Regions from separate parts of the Kocuria sp. CPCC 205297 genome, predicted to be linked through region 4. Evidence: riboswitches for the same ligand, from Rfam matches in the RefSeq annotation. Region 4 holds a riboswitch; each other region holds the start of a gene.
What was found. A riboswitch is a leader RNA that binds a small molecule or an ion and turns the genes downstream of it on or off. The one in region 4 is predicted to bind thiamine pyrophosphate.
Positions count from the first base shown of each region.

Region 1: it holds a riboswitch for thiamine pyrophosphate, as region 4 does, so the genes downstream of both, RF650_RS04835 (ECF transporter S component) here and RF650_RS02560 (3-oxoacyl-ACP reductase) in region 4, are expected to answer to the same signal.
Region 2: it holds a riboswitch for thiamine pyrophosphate, as region 4 does, so the genes downstream of both, thiO (glycine oxidase ThiO) here and RF650_RS02560 (3-oxoacyl-ACP reductase) in region 4, are expected to answer to the same signal.
Region 3: it holds a riboswitch for thiamine pyrophosphate, as region 4 does, so the genes downstream of both, RF650_RS06530 (bifunctional hydroxymethylpyrimidine kinase/phosphomethylpyrimidine kinase) here and RF650_RS02560 (3-oxoacyl-ACP reductase) in region 4, are expected to answer to the same signal.

Region 1 is NZ_JAVKPY010000004.1:111,600-114,732, forward strand. It holds gene RF650_RS04815 (Na+/H+ antiporter subunit E) at 1-633, shown strand, start outside; gene RF650_RS04820 (monovalent cation/H+ antiporter complex subunit F) at 630-899, shown strand; gene mnhG (monovalent cation/H(+) antiporter subunit G) at 896-1,261, shown strand; gene RF650_RS04830 (DUF4235 domain-containing protein) at 1,389-1,661, shown strand; TPP riboswitch at 1,782-1,888, shown strand; gene RF650_RS04835 (ECF transporter S component) at 1,947-2,570, shown strand; gene RF650_RS04840 (ABC transporter ATP-binding protein) at 2,567-3,133, shown strand, end outside.
Region 2 is NZ_JAVKPY010000004.1:170,928-174,060, reverse strand. It holds gene RF650_RS05120 (thiol-disulfide oxidoreductase DCC family protein) at 1-99, shown strand, start outside; gene thiE (thiamine phosphate synthase) at 273-935, opposite strand; TPP riboswitch at 1,056-1,180, shown strand; gene thiO (glycine oxidase ThiO) at 1,170-2,456, shown strand; gene thiS (sulfur carrier protein ThiS) at 2,453-2,719, shown strand; gene RF650_RS05100 (thiazole synthase) at 2,722-3,133, shown strand, end outside.
Region 3 is NZ_JAVKPY010000005.1:221,726-224,858, forward strand. It holds gene RF650_RS06530 (bifunctional hydroxymethylpyrimidine kinase/phosphomethylpyrimidine kinase) at 1-1,111, opposite strand, end outside; TPP riboswitch at 1,099-1,194, opposite strand; gene RF650_RS06535 (Rne/Rng family ribonuclease) at 1,273-3,133, opposite strand, start outside.
Region 4 is NZ_JAVKPY010000002.1:211,433-214,565, forward strand. It holds gene RF650_RS02555 (LLM class flavin-dependent oxidoreductase) at 1-951, opposite strand, end outside; gene RF650_RS02560 (3-oxoacyl-ACP reductase) at 953-1,717, opposite strand; TPP riboswitch at 1,763-1,896, opposite strand; gene RF650_RS02565 (hypothetical protein) at 2,414-2,635, opposite strand; gene nhaA (Na+/H+ antiporter NhaA) at 2,843-3,133, shown strand, end outside.

The DNA.
Region 1 (3,133 bases), on a different contig from region 4:
ATGCAGCGACGCTCCCGGAACTCCTTGCGGGCCGAGCTGCCCCTGATCCTGTGGCTCGTGGTCGTGTGGGGTGCCCTGTGGGGTGACTGGAGCGTGGGCAACCTGGTCTTCGGGTTGATCCTCGCGGTGTTCGTGACCCGCACGCTCACGCTGCCCCCGGTGCGGTTGTCCGGGCGGTTCAACGTCCTGCATTTCGCGCTGTTCGTGGTCACATTCATCTGGCAGGTGGCCCGGGCCAGCATCCACGTGTTCGGTGTCGCGCTCATGCAGGGCCCCAAGGTGCACAACGCAGTGCTGCGGGTGAAGCTGCGGCAGAACAATGACCTGCTCATGACGGCCGTGGGTCACACCATGGCGCTGATCCCGGGCTCGCTCGTGGTGGAGGTGGATCGCGGCAACGGGATCCTGTACTTCCACGTGCTGGACGTCTCCACGCCGGAGGAAGCGGAGTCGTTCCGGGAGTCCGCGCTTAATATCGAGGCGGCGTGGATCAAGATCATGGGCTCCAAGAAGGACCTCGCGAGACTGGAGGCCTCGGGTGGCGCGGGTGGCGCGGACGCCTCCGGCGCCGTCGCGTCGCCGACCACCAAGATGAACAAGGCCCTGGACGGCCGTGGGGAGGAGCGGCCATGACCATGTTAGACGTCGCCGTGTGGGTGTGCGGTGCGATTCTCACCGTGGCGGCCGCGGGCACGATCTACCGGCTGGCCAAGGGCCCGTCCCTGTTGGACCGGGTGATCGCCACGGACGTGTTGCTCGCGATCGTGGGTGCGGGTCTCGCCATCGAGATGGTGTACAACCACCACTCCAGCAACATCATCCTGCTCGTGATCATCTCCCTGGTGGGCTTCCTGGGGTCTGTGACGGTCGCGCGCAATGTGGGGTTGGAGCGCTCATGAACTGGCACACCGTCCTGGACGTCATCGCGCTGCTGTGCCTCGTGGGGGGGTCCCTCATGTCCCTGGCCGCGGCGGTGGGTCTGGTGCGCTTCCCCGATCTGCTCTCGCGCATGCACGCCGGCACCAAACCCCAGGTCCTGGGGTTGCTCCTGCTGCTCACGGCCGTGGCGATCGAGAGCGGCAATCCCGGCATGATCCCGCTGATGATCCTCGCGTGGCTGTTCCAGCTGCTCACGGTGCCCGTGTCCGCGCACATGGTGGGCCGCGCCGCCTACCGCTCCAAGCACCTGAACCAGAAGAACCTCGTGGAGGACGAGCTGCGCGAGGTCGTCGCTCGCGTCGGCGAGGAAGAATCTCGCTGAGGACGTAATTCTCGGTGGGACCGGGTTCCTTCCGCCCCGTCGCGCCCGGCGCTTCGTATGCTGGGCAACGAGCACGACGTCGTCGGCCGCCCGGTGCCGTCGGCACCCACAAGACAAGGAGAACCTCATGAACAAGGTAATGGACATTTTCGGCACGGTGGCGTCCCTGGGTGGCGTGGCCCTGGCCAACAAGGGCCTGTCCGCGGTGTGGAAGCAGGTCACGGGCAACGAGCCCCCAGCCAAGAACCCGGACCCGGACGAGGCCTGGACCGACATCATCATCTGGGCCGTGATCACCGGTGTGGTGGGCACCGTCATCAAGGTGGGGATCTCCCGCCAGGTGGCCAAGTTCGAGTCCAAGGACTCCGATCCCTCCCGCAGCTCCCAGAGCGAGATCTGAGCCGGCGGGTCCCGCGCCCCCCTGTACGGGTGGGCCGGGGCCGCGTAGGACGTACGCACGACGGCGGGTGGCTGGGCACGCGAGATGCCCGGCCACCCGCCGTCGTGGGCTAGACTGGCGTCTCAACGACAGGGGAGCGCCACCGCGGCGCTGAGAGTGCGCGTGAGCGCAGACCCTCGAACCTGATCCGGCTCGTACCGGCGCTAGGGAGTCGAGTATCTCAAGGACCCGCTCGCAACGGCGGGTGGTGTTCTTCCCCTCCTGGGATCTTCAGGAGGATTCAGCATGACGCAGGTCGGTAACACCCCCACCCGTACACCTCGCGCAAGCGGCAACCGCAGCTCGTCGTGGCGGGTCGTGGACATCGTGGTCACCGCCGTATTGGCCGCGGTGTGCGCCGTGATCTTCTGGATGTGGTCCAACCTCCTGTACCCGGCGGTCTCGGCGGGCACGGTGGCCTACCCGCCGTCCGCGGGGCTCATCGCGGGGGGCTGGCTCGTGGCGGGTACCCTGGGCGCCCTGATCATCCGCAAACCGGGCGCGGCCCTGTTCTGCGAGTTGCTCGCGGCCGTGATCGAGGGCTTCCTGGGAACGCATTTCGGGTGGCTCGTGGTGCTCTCCGGTCTGGTGCAGGGCCTCGGTGTGGAGGTCGTGTTCCTCCTGACCCGTTACCGCCGGTTCGGTCCCGTGACCGCGGCGATCGGTGGGGCTGTATCCGGGCTGTTCCTGGGCGTGAGCGAGAACATCATGTACAACTTCGAGTGGGCCCTGGATCAGCAGGTCGTCTACGCGGCGCTGACCACGCTCTCCGGGGCCGTGATCGCAGGGTTGCTCATGTGGGCCGTGATGAAGGCCCTGCAGGCCACGGGTGTCCTCGGAGCACTGGCCTCCGGCGCCGTGCGCCGATGACCGCGGAACCGACCGTGCAGCTCACGGGCGCGCGGGTGGTCCTGGAGGGGTTCGGATGGCATCACCCCGGCCGCGAGACGCCCAGTCTGGTGGACCTGGACCTGATCATCGAGCCCGGCGAACGCGTCCTGCTCCTGGGCCCGTCCGGGGCGGGCAAGTCTACGCTCCTGCAGGCACTGGCCGGTGTGGACCAGGACCCTGACGGCCGTTCCGCATCGGGCGGGTTGAGCGTCGGGGGTGTCGACCCGCGCGACGCCCGCGGCACGGTGGGCTTCATGCACCAGGACCCCGAGACGCAGGTGGTCCTCTCGCGCGTGGGGGACGACGTCGCGTTCGGCCTCGAGAACCTCGCCGTCCCCCGCGAGCGGATCTGGCCGCGCGTGCGGGAAGCGCTCGCGCGCACGGGTCTGGAGCTCCCGCTCGACCACCCCACCACGGCACTGTCCGGGGGGCAGAAACAACGTCTCGCGCTCGCCGGGACCCTGGCCATGTGCCCGCGGCTGCTGTTGCTGGACGAACCCACGGCGAGCGTGGACCACGAGGGGGCGCAGCAGCTGTGCCGC
Region 2 (3,133 bases), on a different contig from region 4:
CAGGACCGCGTGTACCGGTGGGTGGCCGATCACCGGGGGAAGTTCCCCGGTGTCACCCCGTGGTGCCAGCAGCACCCCGGGCAGTGCGGGACCCCGTAACGGTTCCGCTCCGCGTACCGAGCGAGCCGTGCCACCCGCGCGACGGCAAGACACTGCGGCGCCATGACTCCATGACTCCGCCCCGACGCGCACCACCCCACCGAACACGTCGCTACCCGAGCGGTGCCATCCCACCGCGGCGCCTCCGCTCCACCGCGTTCAAAGATCGGGTCTCACCCGGGCAGCGTGTCCCGCAGCGCCCGCGCCGCCGCGGTGACGTCCTCCGCATCGGTCACGGCCCGCACGACCACGATGCGCGAGGCACCCGTGTCGAGCACGGACGGCAACCGCGCGGTGTCGACCCCGCCGATCGCGAAGAAGGGCTTGGCCCCCGCGTGCTGAGCGGCGTAGCGCGGCAGCTCGAGCCCCACGGCCGCGCGACCCGGCTTGGTGGGGGTCTCCCACACGGGCCCGGTGCAGAAGTAGTCGAGCCCGGCGTCGGCCACGGCGGCGTCCACCTGGGCCAGGGAGTGACAGGACCGCCCGATCACCACGTCGTCCCCCAGGACCCGCCGAGCCTGCGCGGTGGTGAGATCGCCCTGGCCCACGTGGAACACGTCCGCGCCGGTGAGCAGCGCGACGTCCGCACGATCGTTGACGGCGAAGAGTGCGCCGTGCTCACGGGCGACGTCGGCGAGTACCTCGATGGCCTCGATCTCCGCTGCAGCCTCGAGGGATTTGTCCCGCAACTGGATGATGTCCACCCCGCCCTCGTACGCGGCGTGCAGAAATTCGCGCAGGTCACCGCGCTCGTGGCGCGCCGTGACGCATACGTACAGTCGCGCGTTCTCGAGGGCGGCGCGGCGCCCGGTACCCGTCTGGCTCGTGTGTCCCATGCGGCCATCGTGGCACGAACCGCGCGCCCGCGGACACCTCGCCCGATCAGCCCGCCGCGAAGTCCCCCTGCGTTCCACAGCTAGGGGTGATTAGACTGGCAGGGCCGTTCGTCGCCGTTCGACGAACTCCACGGGAGCCCGCACACGTTGGCAACAACCACCGCAGCGGGCTGAGAGGGCGTGAGCCGCCGACCGGATCACCTGATGCGGATCATGCCGCCGGAGGGAGGAATAATGCCCGAGCACCTCGGTGACCACGTGGTCGTGGCCGGAGCTGGTCTCGTGGGCCTGGCCACGGCCTTCGAACTACGACGCCGCGGGGCCGCCGTGACCGTCGTCGATCCCCGCCCGGCGTGGGGCGCCACCCGCGCGGCCGCGGGCATGCTCGCACCGATCGCCGAGACCCAGTACGGCCAGGAACGCCTCTACCCCCTCATGCGGGCCTCCGCCGCGGAGTACCCGGACTTCGTGGAGCGCGTCACCGCGGCCACGGGCCTGCCCACGGGCTACCGCACCGAGGAGACGCTCGTGGTGGCCGCCGACGCCGCGGACGCCCAATCCCTCTCCGACCTCGCGTCACACCAGATCGCCTCCGGGATGGACGTGCAGGAGATCTCCACGCGGGAGGCCCGGCACCTGGAACCGGCTCTTGCGCCGCGGTTGAGCGGTGCGGTACGGATCGTCTCCGACCGCCAGGTGGACCCCCGGATGCTCGCGGCCGCCCTGGTGGAGACCCTGAACTGCCCGCAGCTGACCACCATCGGGGACGTCCCCGACGCCGGACCGGCGCAGTGGCTGACCTCCCGCGTGGACACCGTGCTGACCTCCCGCAGGGAACCCCGGCAGGCCACGGGCGTGCAGGTGGACTCCGGTGAGGTGATCCCCGCGGACGCCGTGGTCGTGGCCACCGGGCTGACCGCCAACACCATGGGCGGGCTGCCCGAGGGACTCGACCTCAGATTGCGCCCGGTGTTCGGGGACATCCTGCGGTTGCGGGTTCCCGAGACCGCCCTGGCCCCCGGGGAATCGCATTTGCTCACGCGCACGGTGCGCGCCCAGGTCCTGGGTCGACCCGTGTACATGGTCCCCCGCGAGGACCGGACCCTGGTGCTGGGCGCCACGAGCCGCGAGGACGGGCGCGAATCCGTGCTGGCCGGTGGCGTACACCAACTGCTGCGGGACGCGCGCGCCGTGGTCCCCGCGATCGACGACTGCGACGTCCTGGAGATGATGGCCCGCGCCCGCCCGGGAACCTCCGACGACCTGCCGTACGTGGGGAAGACCTCGGTGGCCGGGCTCGTGATCAGCACGGGTCACTTCCGTCACGGCATCCTGCTGACCCCCGTGGCGTCCCGGCTCGCGGCGGAGCTCGTGACCGGCGTCCTGGACCCGCTCGCGGACCACGGGTCCGACGCCGCGTTCCTCGCCGACACCGACCCGGCCCGGCACTCGAACCCCGCCCCCGAGGCCCCGTTCACCACACCCGAGAGCTATCCCCAGATGCATGGAGGACTCGAATGATCGCGCCCGAGACCACAGACAATTCCTCCACGGCCGTCGTGAACGGCTCCCCCGTGGCGGTGACCCCGGGGTTGACGGTCGCGAGCGCCGTCGTCGACCTCACGGGCCGCGAGATCACACCCGAGGGCACCGCCGCGGACGGCCATCCCCTGGGGATCGCCGTGGCGGTGGACGACGCCGTGATCCCCCGCTCCCTGTGGGCCACGACCCCCGTGGAAGCGGGTCAATCCGTGGAGATCGTCACCGCGGTGCAGGGAGGCTGAACGTGACCACGCACGAAACCCACCTGACCGTGGCCGGGGTGGAGCTCTCGTCCCGGCTGATCATGGGCACCGGGGGCCTCACCGATTTCGCGATGCTCGAACGGGCCCTGCTGGCCTCCGGGACGGAACTGACCACGGTGGCCCTGCGCCGCTTCGCGCCCGGCCCCGCCTCGCCAGCGGGCGCGCAAGCATCCGGCACGGCGAACCGGGCGAGCGGTCGCGCGGGAGGTGGCGCAGCGGCGTCGTCGACCGGGACACCGCAGGACAGCCTGTACGGGCTGCTGCGCCGCAACGACATCCGGGTGCTGCCCAACACTGCGGGGTGCTACACCGCGCGGGACGCTCTGCTGACCGCTGAACTGGGGCGCGAGGCGCTGGAGACGGACTGGGTCAAGCTCGAAATCATCGCGGACG
Region 3 (3,133 bases), on a different contig from region 4:
CCACGGAGGCCGACGCCGCGGCGAAGTGTTCGCGCGAACGCTCGTCCGGGGCGGAGGCCGCGAGCAGGGCCAGCGCCCGGGAGTAGTACTGCAGATATTGCATGTCCTGGTCCAGGTACAGCTCGAACTCGCCCGGGTCCAGGGTGCCGTCCCCGAGGCCCCGGATGAACGCCAGGGCGGCAATGCGTTCACGCACCGGGGCGCTCTCCTCCCACAGTTCGTCGGTGAACCGGGGGCCCTCGGATTCCGCGGCGGCCGTCATCACGAACGCCGGATCCGTGACGAGGTGCTGGACGTGGTGCATGTGGTGCACGGGACCGTTGCCGTGACCCACGTGCAACTCGTCCGCGCCGCGCAGTGCACCACGCAACCATGTGCGGGCCGTGCGGATCGCCTCGGGCCAGTCCCCGGTCCGCGCCACGACCGTGGCCACCGCGGAGGACAGCGAGCACCCGGTGCCGTGGGTGTTACGCGTGTGCACCCTGCGACCCTCGAACAACGCGGCGGGTTCGTCCTGACCGGGGAGCAACAGGGCGTCCGGGGTCGTGTCCCCGGCCAAGTGGCCACCTTTCACGAGGACCCGGGTATGGAACGCCGCCGCGACCGCGCGTCCCTGCTCGAGCGCCTCGTCCCAGGTCGCGGCCACGGGGCGCTCGGCCAGCACCGCGAGTTCCGGGAGGTTGGGGGTGATCAAATTCGCGTGGGGCAGCAGCTCCCGCAGGGCCCGTTCGGCGTCCGGACGCAGCAATCGCCCGCCGGCCGTGGCGACCATGACGGGGTCGATCACGACCACGGGTGCGCGCCCCACCATGAGCCAGTCCCGGACCGTGTCGATGACCTCCACGGAGCCGAGCATCCCCACCTTGATCGCGTCCAGGGTGACGTCCCCGGCGACCGCGTCCAGCTGGTCCCGCAGGACCTGGACGGGTGGGGTGTGTACGCTCACGACGCCCCGGGTGTTCTGGGCGACCACTGCGGTGATCACACTCAGCCCGTACCCGCCCAGTGCGGCGATGGATTTCAGGTCCGCGGCGTGACCCGCCCCGCCCGTGGGATCGGTTCCGGCAATAGAGAGGACGCGGGGTATGGCGGTAGAAGGCGTGGTGTCCACGACAATCCCTTCGCTAGTACGAGCTAGATCAGGTTCGACGGGTGTGTTCTCAGCCGCAGTGCGCAGCACCCCGTGTGTGTCCCCGATCATGCCACAGGGGCACCCGGAATCCCGGGTGCCCCTGCGGTGCTCGCGTGGCGACGGATCCAGCCGCCGGTCACTCAGTCCTGCTTGCCGGTCATCGTGATGTCCTGAGCCTTGATGCCCACACCCACGATGGTGGGCTGGTCACCGGACGCCGCGGGGGTCGCGGCCCCGGCCTCCGCGGTGAAACGGCTGACCTGCCGTTCCTGCGTGTACTCGTGGGTCTCCACCCTCGCGGTTCCGGGCGCGGCCGCCGGCGCCACGGCACGCCGCGACCCACGACGCCGTCGGGCCGGAGCCGCCGGCGCCTCCGCCGGCCGGTTCCCGCCGGCGGACGACGCCGCCCCGGAACTCTGCTGCTGCGCGGCACTCGTCTGCCCTGCACTGGATTGCGCAGTCCCGGAGTTCGACGGCGCGTGTCCGGCGGCCGACCGCTTCGACACGGCCTCTCGCGGCTGGGGCGCGGCGTCCGCATCCTGAACGGCACCCTCGGTCGAGGTTTCGTCCTCGCCCGCATCCGTGAACGCGGCGCTCAGCGAATCCAGGGACAGGGCCTCCTGGGTGCCCTCGCTCCCCCGCTGCTCAGACTGCCCGTGGGGCAGTTCGATGACCTCGCCGTGGATCGTGAGGCTCGCGGACGAGTCCCCACCGGAACGGTCCTCGGACCGGGAATCCCCGCGCGAGTCGTTCCCGGAACCGTCCCGGTCGGAACCGTCGTTCTGCACGGCGTTGTCCTCGCCCTGCTGACCGCGACCGCGGCTGCGCTTGCCGCGACGCTTGCGGCGACGGCGCCCGCCCTCGGACTCCCCGTGGGAGTTCTCGGACGCGTGCTCCCCGCCCTGCTGACCGCGGGAGGTCTGCTGCTCCTGGGAACCGGTGTCCTCGGCCTGCCCGCCCCCGGACTGCGGTGCGGTGCCCTGGGAAGCATTCCGTGCGGCGTCGCCGGACTCGTCGTGGGAGGAGGCCGCGGCGATGTTCGCTAACGCCGTGCGGGTGGCCTCCACGCGCGCCTGGTCCGGCTCGTCCGAACCGTGGTGCTGGTTGCCGTTCCTGGGCTTGTCCTGCGCACCGTTGTGCTGCTTGTTGCGCGAACGCTTACGCTCGTGTCGAGTGCCGCGCTGGTCGGAGGGAGCCGCGCCGGAGCGGCCCTTCAAGGGGTGGTCGTGGACCACGACGCCGCGGCCCGCGCATTCCTCGCACGGCTCGGAGAAGACCTCGAGCAACCCCGTACCCATGCGCTTGCGCGTCATCTGCACGAGACCCAGGGAGGTCACCTCGGCCACCTGGTGCTTCGTGCGGTCCCGGCCCAGGCACTCCACGAGCCGGCGCAGTACGAGATCGCGGTTGGACTCCAGAACCATGTCGATGAAGTCCACCACGATGATCCCGCCGATATCACGCAACCGCAGTTGCCGCACGATCTCCTCGGCGGCCTCGAGGTTGTTCTTGGTCACGGTCTCCTCGAGGTTGCCCCCGGAGCCCGTGAACTTGCCGGTGTTGACGTCCACCACGGTCATGGCCTCGGTGCGGTCGATCACGAGCGATCCGCCGGAGGGCAGGAAAACCTTGCGCTCGAGGGCCTTCTGGATCTGCTCCTCCACGCGCATGTGCTCGAAGAGGTCGTCATCGCCGGTCCAGCGCTCGAGGCGGTCCAGCAGGTCGGGCGCCACGTAGGTCACGTAAGCCTCGATGTTGTCCCACGCCTGCTCGCCCTGGACCACCATGGCGGAGAAATCCTCGTTGAAGACGTCCCGCACGGTCTTGATGGTCAGGTCCGGTTCCGCGTACAGCATCTCCGGGGCCAGCGTCTTGGTGGACTTGGCCTTGTCCTGGATCTGCTCCCACTGCGAGCGCAGCCGGTTGATGTCGTTGGTCAGCTCGGTCTCGGAGGCGCCCTCCGCCGCAGTGCGCACGATCACGCCCGCACCCTCCGGCAAC
Region 4 (3,133 bases):
ACGGTCCACGCTGGCCTGCTTCTCGAGGGCCTCTTCGTGCGTGCGGCCCACGTACGTGACCAGACCGGGCATCACGATCACGGAACCGGGATCACGCCCGGCGCGGGCCACTTCGGCCTTCACCGCCGCGTAGTACTCCTGCGCGGCGGGCAGATCGTAGGCCACGGCGTAGATCCCCTCTGCAAAGTCGGCAGCGAGTGCCTTGCCGGGCCCGGAGGCACCCGCTTGGAAGAGGACCGGCTCCCCCTGGGGGGAGGGCGGAACCGTGAGGGGTCCATCCACCAGGAAGTGGCGGCCCTCGTGGTGCAGGCGGTGCAGCTTGGAGGGCTCAGCCCACCGGCCCTCCGGGTCTGCGGTGACGGCGTCCTCGTCCCAGCTGGCCCACAGGGCGCGGGCCACCTCCACGAACTCGCGGGCGCGCTCGTAGCGCTCATCCTTGGTCGGCATGGCCCGGTAGCCGTGGTTGCGGGCCTCGGAGTCCCACATGGAGGTCACCACGTTCCACCCCGCTCGCCCGCCCGAGATGTGGTCCAAGGACGCGAGCATCCTGGCCGCGTGGAACGGGGTGAAGAACGTGGTGGACACCGTGCACACCAGGCCGACGCGCTCGGTGGCCCGCGCCATCGCGGACAGCGCTGTCAGGGGTTCCAGGCTCCAGCGGGGTCCGCCGGAGACGTCACCCACGCTGTGCCCGTCCGCGAAGAACACCGCGTCGAACAGACCGCGTTCGGCAGTCCGCGCGAGCTCCTCGTAGTAGGCGATGTCCGTGAGGCGGTGCACCGGGGAGCCCGGCGCGCGCCACGCGGCCTGGTGGTGGCCGGCGCCGTAGAGGAAGGCGTTGAGGTGCAGCGTCCGGGCGGGTGTCCCGGGCGGCTGGTTCACCTGGGTGGGACGGGTGGACGCCGCAGGGGCGGCGGACGGGGTCCGCGCGGTGTCGTGCGGGGCGGCCATGTCAGTCCATCACCAGTCCACCGTCGACCACGAGGTTCTGCCCGGTGACGCCGCGGGACCAGTCGGAGGCGAAGAAGAGGGCGGTGTCCGCGAACTCCTCCGGGCTGGTGACCCGACCCAAGGGCGTACCGGCGGCAATGGCGTCGAAGACTTCGGCCGGGGTAGCGGCACTCGCGTCCGTGGTGCGTAGCAGGCCGCCGGAGATCATGTTGACGGTGATGCCCTGCGGGCCGAGATCTTTGGCGGCGGTGCGGGTGAGGGCGAGCAGGGCGGCCTTCGCGGCGGTGTAGTCGTGGTAGGGGACCACGGGGTTCTGGAAGAGGTTGGTGCCGATGTTGATGATGCGCCCCTCACCGGCCTCCATCATACCCGGGGTGACCGCCTGCATCACGTTGAGAGCGCCCACCACGGCGCCCTGGAACTGCTGCGTAAGGTTCTCGGCGGTCAGGTCCTCGAGGGTGGGTCGGGCGTCCCCGTTGAAGCTGAAGTCCACCAGGGCGTTGTTCACGGCCACGGTGATGGGCGCGCCGAAGTGCTCCCGGGCCCGGGCGACCATGTCCCGAACCTGGTGGGCGTCGGTCACATCCGCCTGGACCGCGAGTGCCCTGTCCTCCCCGAGTTCGCTGACCAGCGCGCGGGCCCGCTCCTCGCTGGAGTGGTAGTTCACGACGACGCGCGCGCCCTCCCGCGCGAACGCCCGGCTGAGGTGCTCCCCGAGCCCGCGGGCTCCGCCGGTGACCAGGACGATGGTGTTCTCGATCCGCATGCTCACTCCTGTGGCTCACGGCGAAGAAAGCGGTGCGCCACCTGCGCGGTGCGACCGTGACATCCCTTCGCCAGTACTAACTGGACAGGTTCGACGGGTGTCATCTCAGCCGCTGCGGTCCCCCACTCCGTGCCAGGTGGGCGAGAAGGGGGAGGGTGGCGGCACCCCGTGTCACTGGTGGTCAGTGTAGTCAAGGAGGTTTGGCGAGGATCAAGTGAGCGGATTGACCGAGAAGGATGGGGTCGCAGGGAACCCTGATAGGAAAGTGGCGAGACCAAATAACCGGCAGCGCGCTCGGCGGAGGGGCACGGCAGCCAGAACGGAGACGGGTGAATGTCACACCCAACAGCCGCTTCGCGGGCAAGGAACGTCGGATGGGTGCTGTGGCTCGCAGCGGTACTCGCCTGGATCGGAGGGCTTGTGGCGGAGCGACTCGTGTACTCCGGATCCCTGTCCTGCGAACTGGGCGACGGAAGCTCGATCTACGGTGAGCCGGGGTGGAGCTGGGTGCCACTGGGCCACACATGCACCTGGGAGAACGTGGGCGGCGTGACAGTCGTGGACGAGCCGTCCATGATGACTCTCGTACCGCTGCTGGTCCTGTTCCTGTGGGGAATCAGCCTGATGTTGACTCGTGTTTCCAAGCCACAGCCGCACCGCAGTCCGGGATAACCGGTCCCGCCGGTGGCAGCTCGGTCAAGACAGGCCGTTGCTCGCGGGGCGGCGCGCCGCTCGACGGCGCTGTGCCGCGACTTCTGCACGCCGTTCTTGCACCGCCTTGGTGAGAAAGATGACGGCGAAAAGCAGTTCCAGGGTCATGAGCAGCCATGATTCCCGCGCTCCAATGAAGGTGATCACGAAGAGGGCCACCATCGCGGACCCCAGGATCAGCAAGCCCACCGAATTCCGTTTCAGCATGCCCCCACCGTAGGCAGGTCACTGCCAGATCGTCTCGTGTCCCGGGTCGCAGCGACAGAGAAGCCGAGTGGGTTGCTGCGGGACCACCTTCTTGAAAGCCGCCCCGCGTGCGCCGCGCAAAAGCGCCCTGCTACCCTTGCTGGCTGGTGTGCCGGGAAGTCTGGTCGGCGGTAATGAGCGTGATGCCCGTCGACATTGGAGAAGTCCATGCCCCAGCACCACACGACCACCCCTGCCCACCGTGAGCCCGGATCGCCGGAGCCCGTGGAGCGGGAAGAGTCCTCCGGCTTCGTCTCGGAGCCCGGTTTCTTCAACCATCCTGAGCTCCCGTGCGAGCCCGACCACCCCTCGGGCGGTGTCCTCTCCCGCCTCCAGGACGTCCTGCGCCGCGAGACCGTGGCCGGCATCCTCCTGGTGGTCGCCGCCGTCATCGCCATCGTCTGGGCAAACTCGCCCTTCGCGGAGAGCTACTTCGCGCTGCGGGACCTCGAGGTCGGC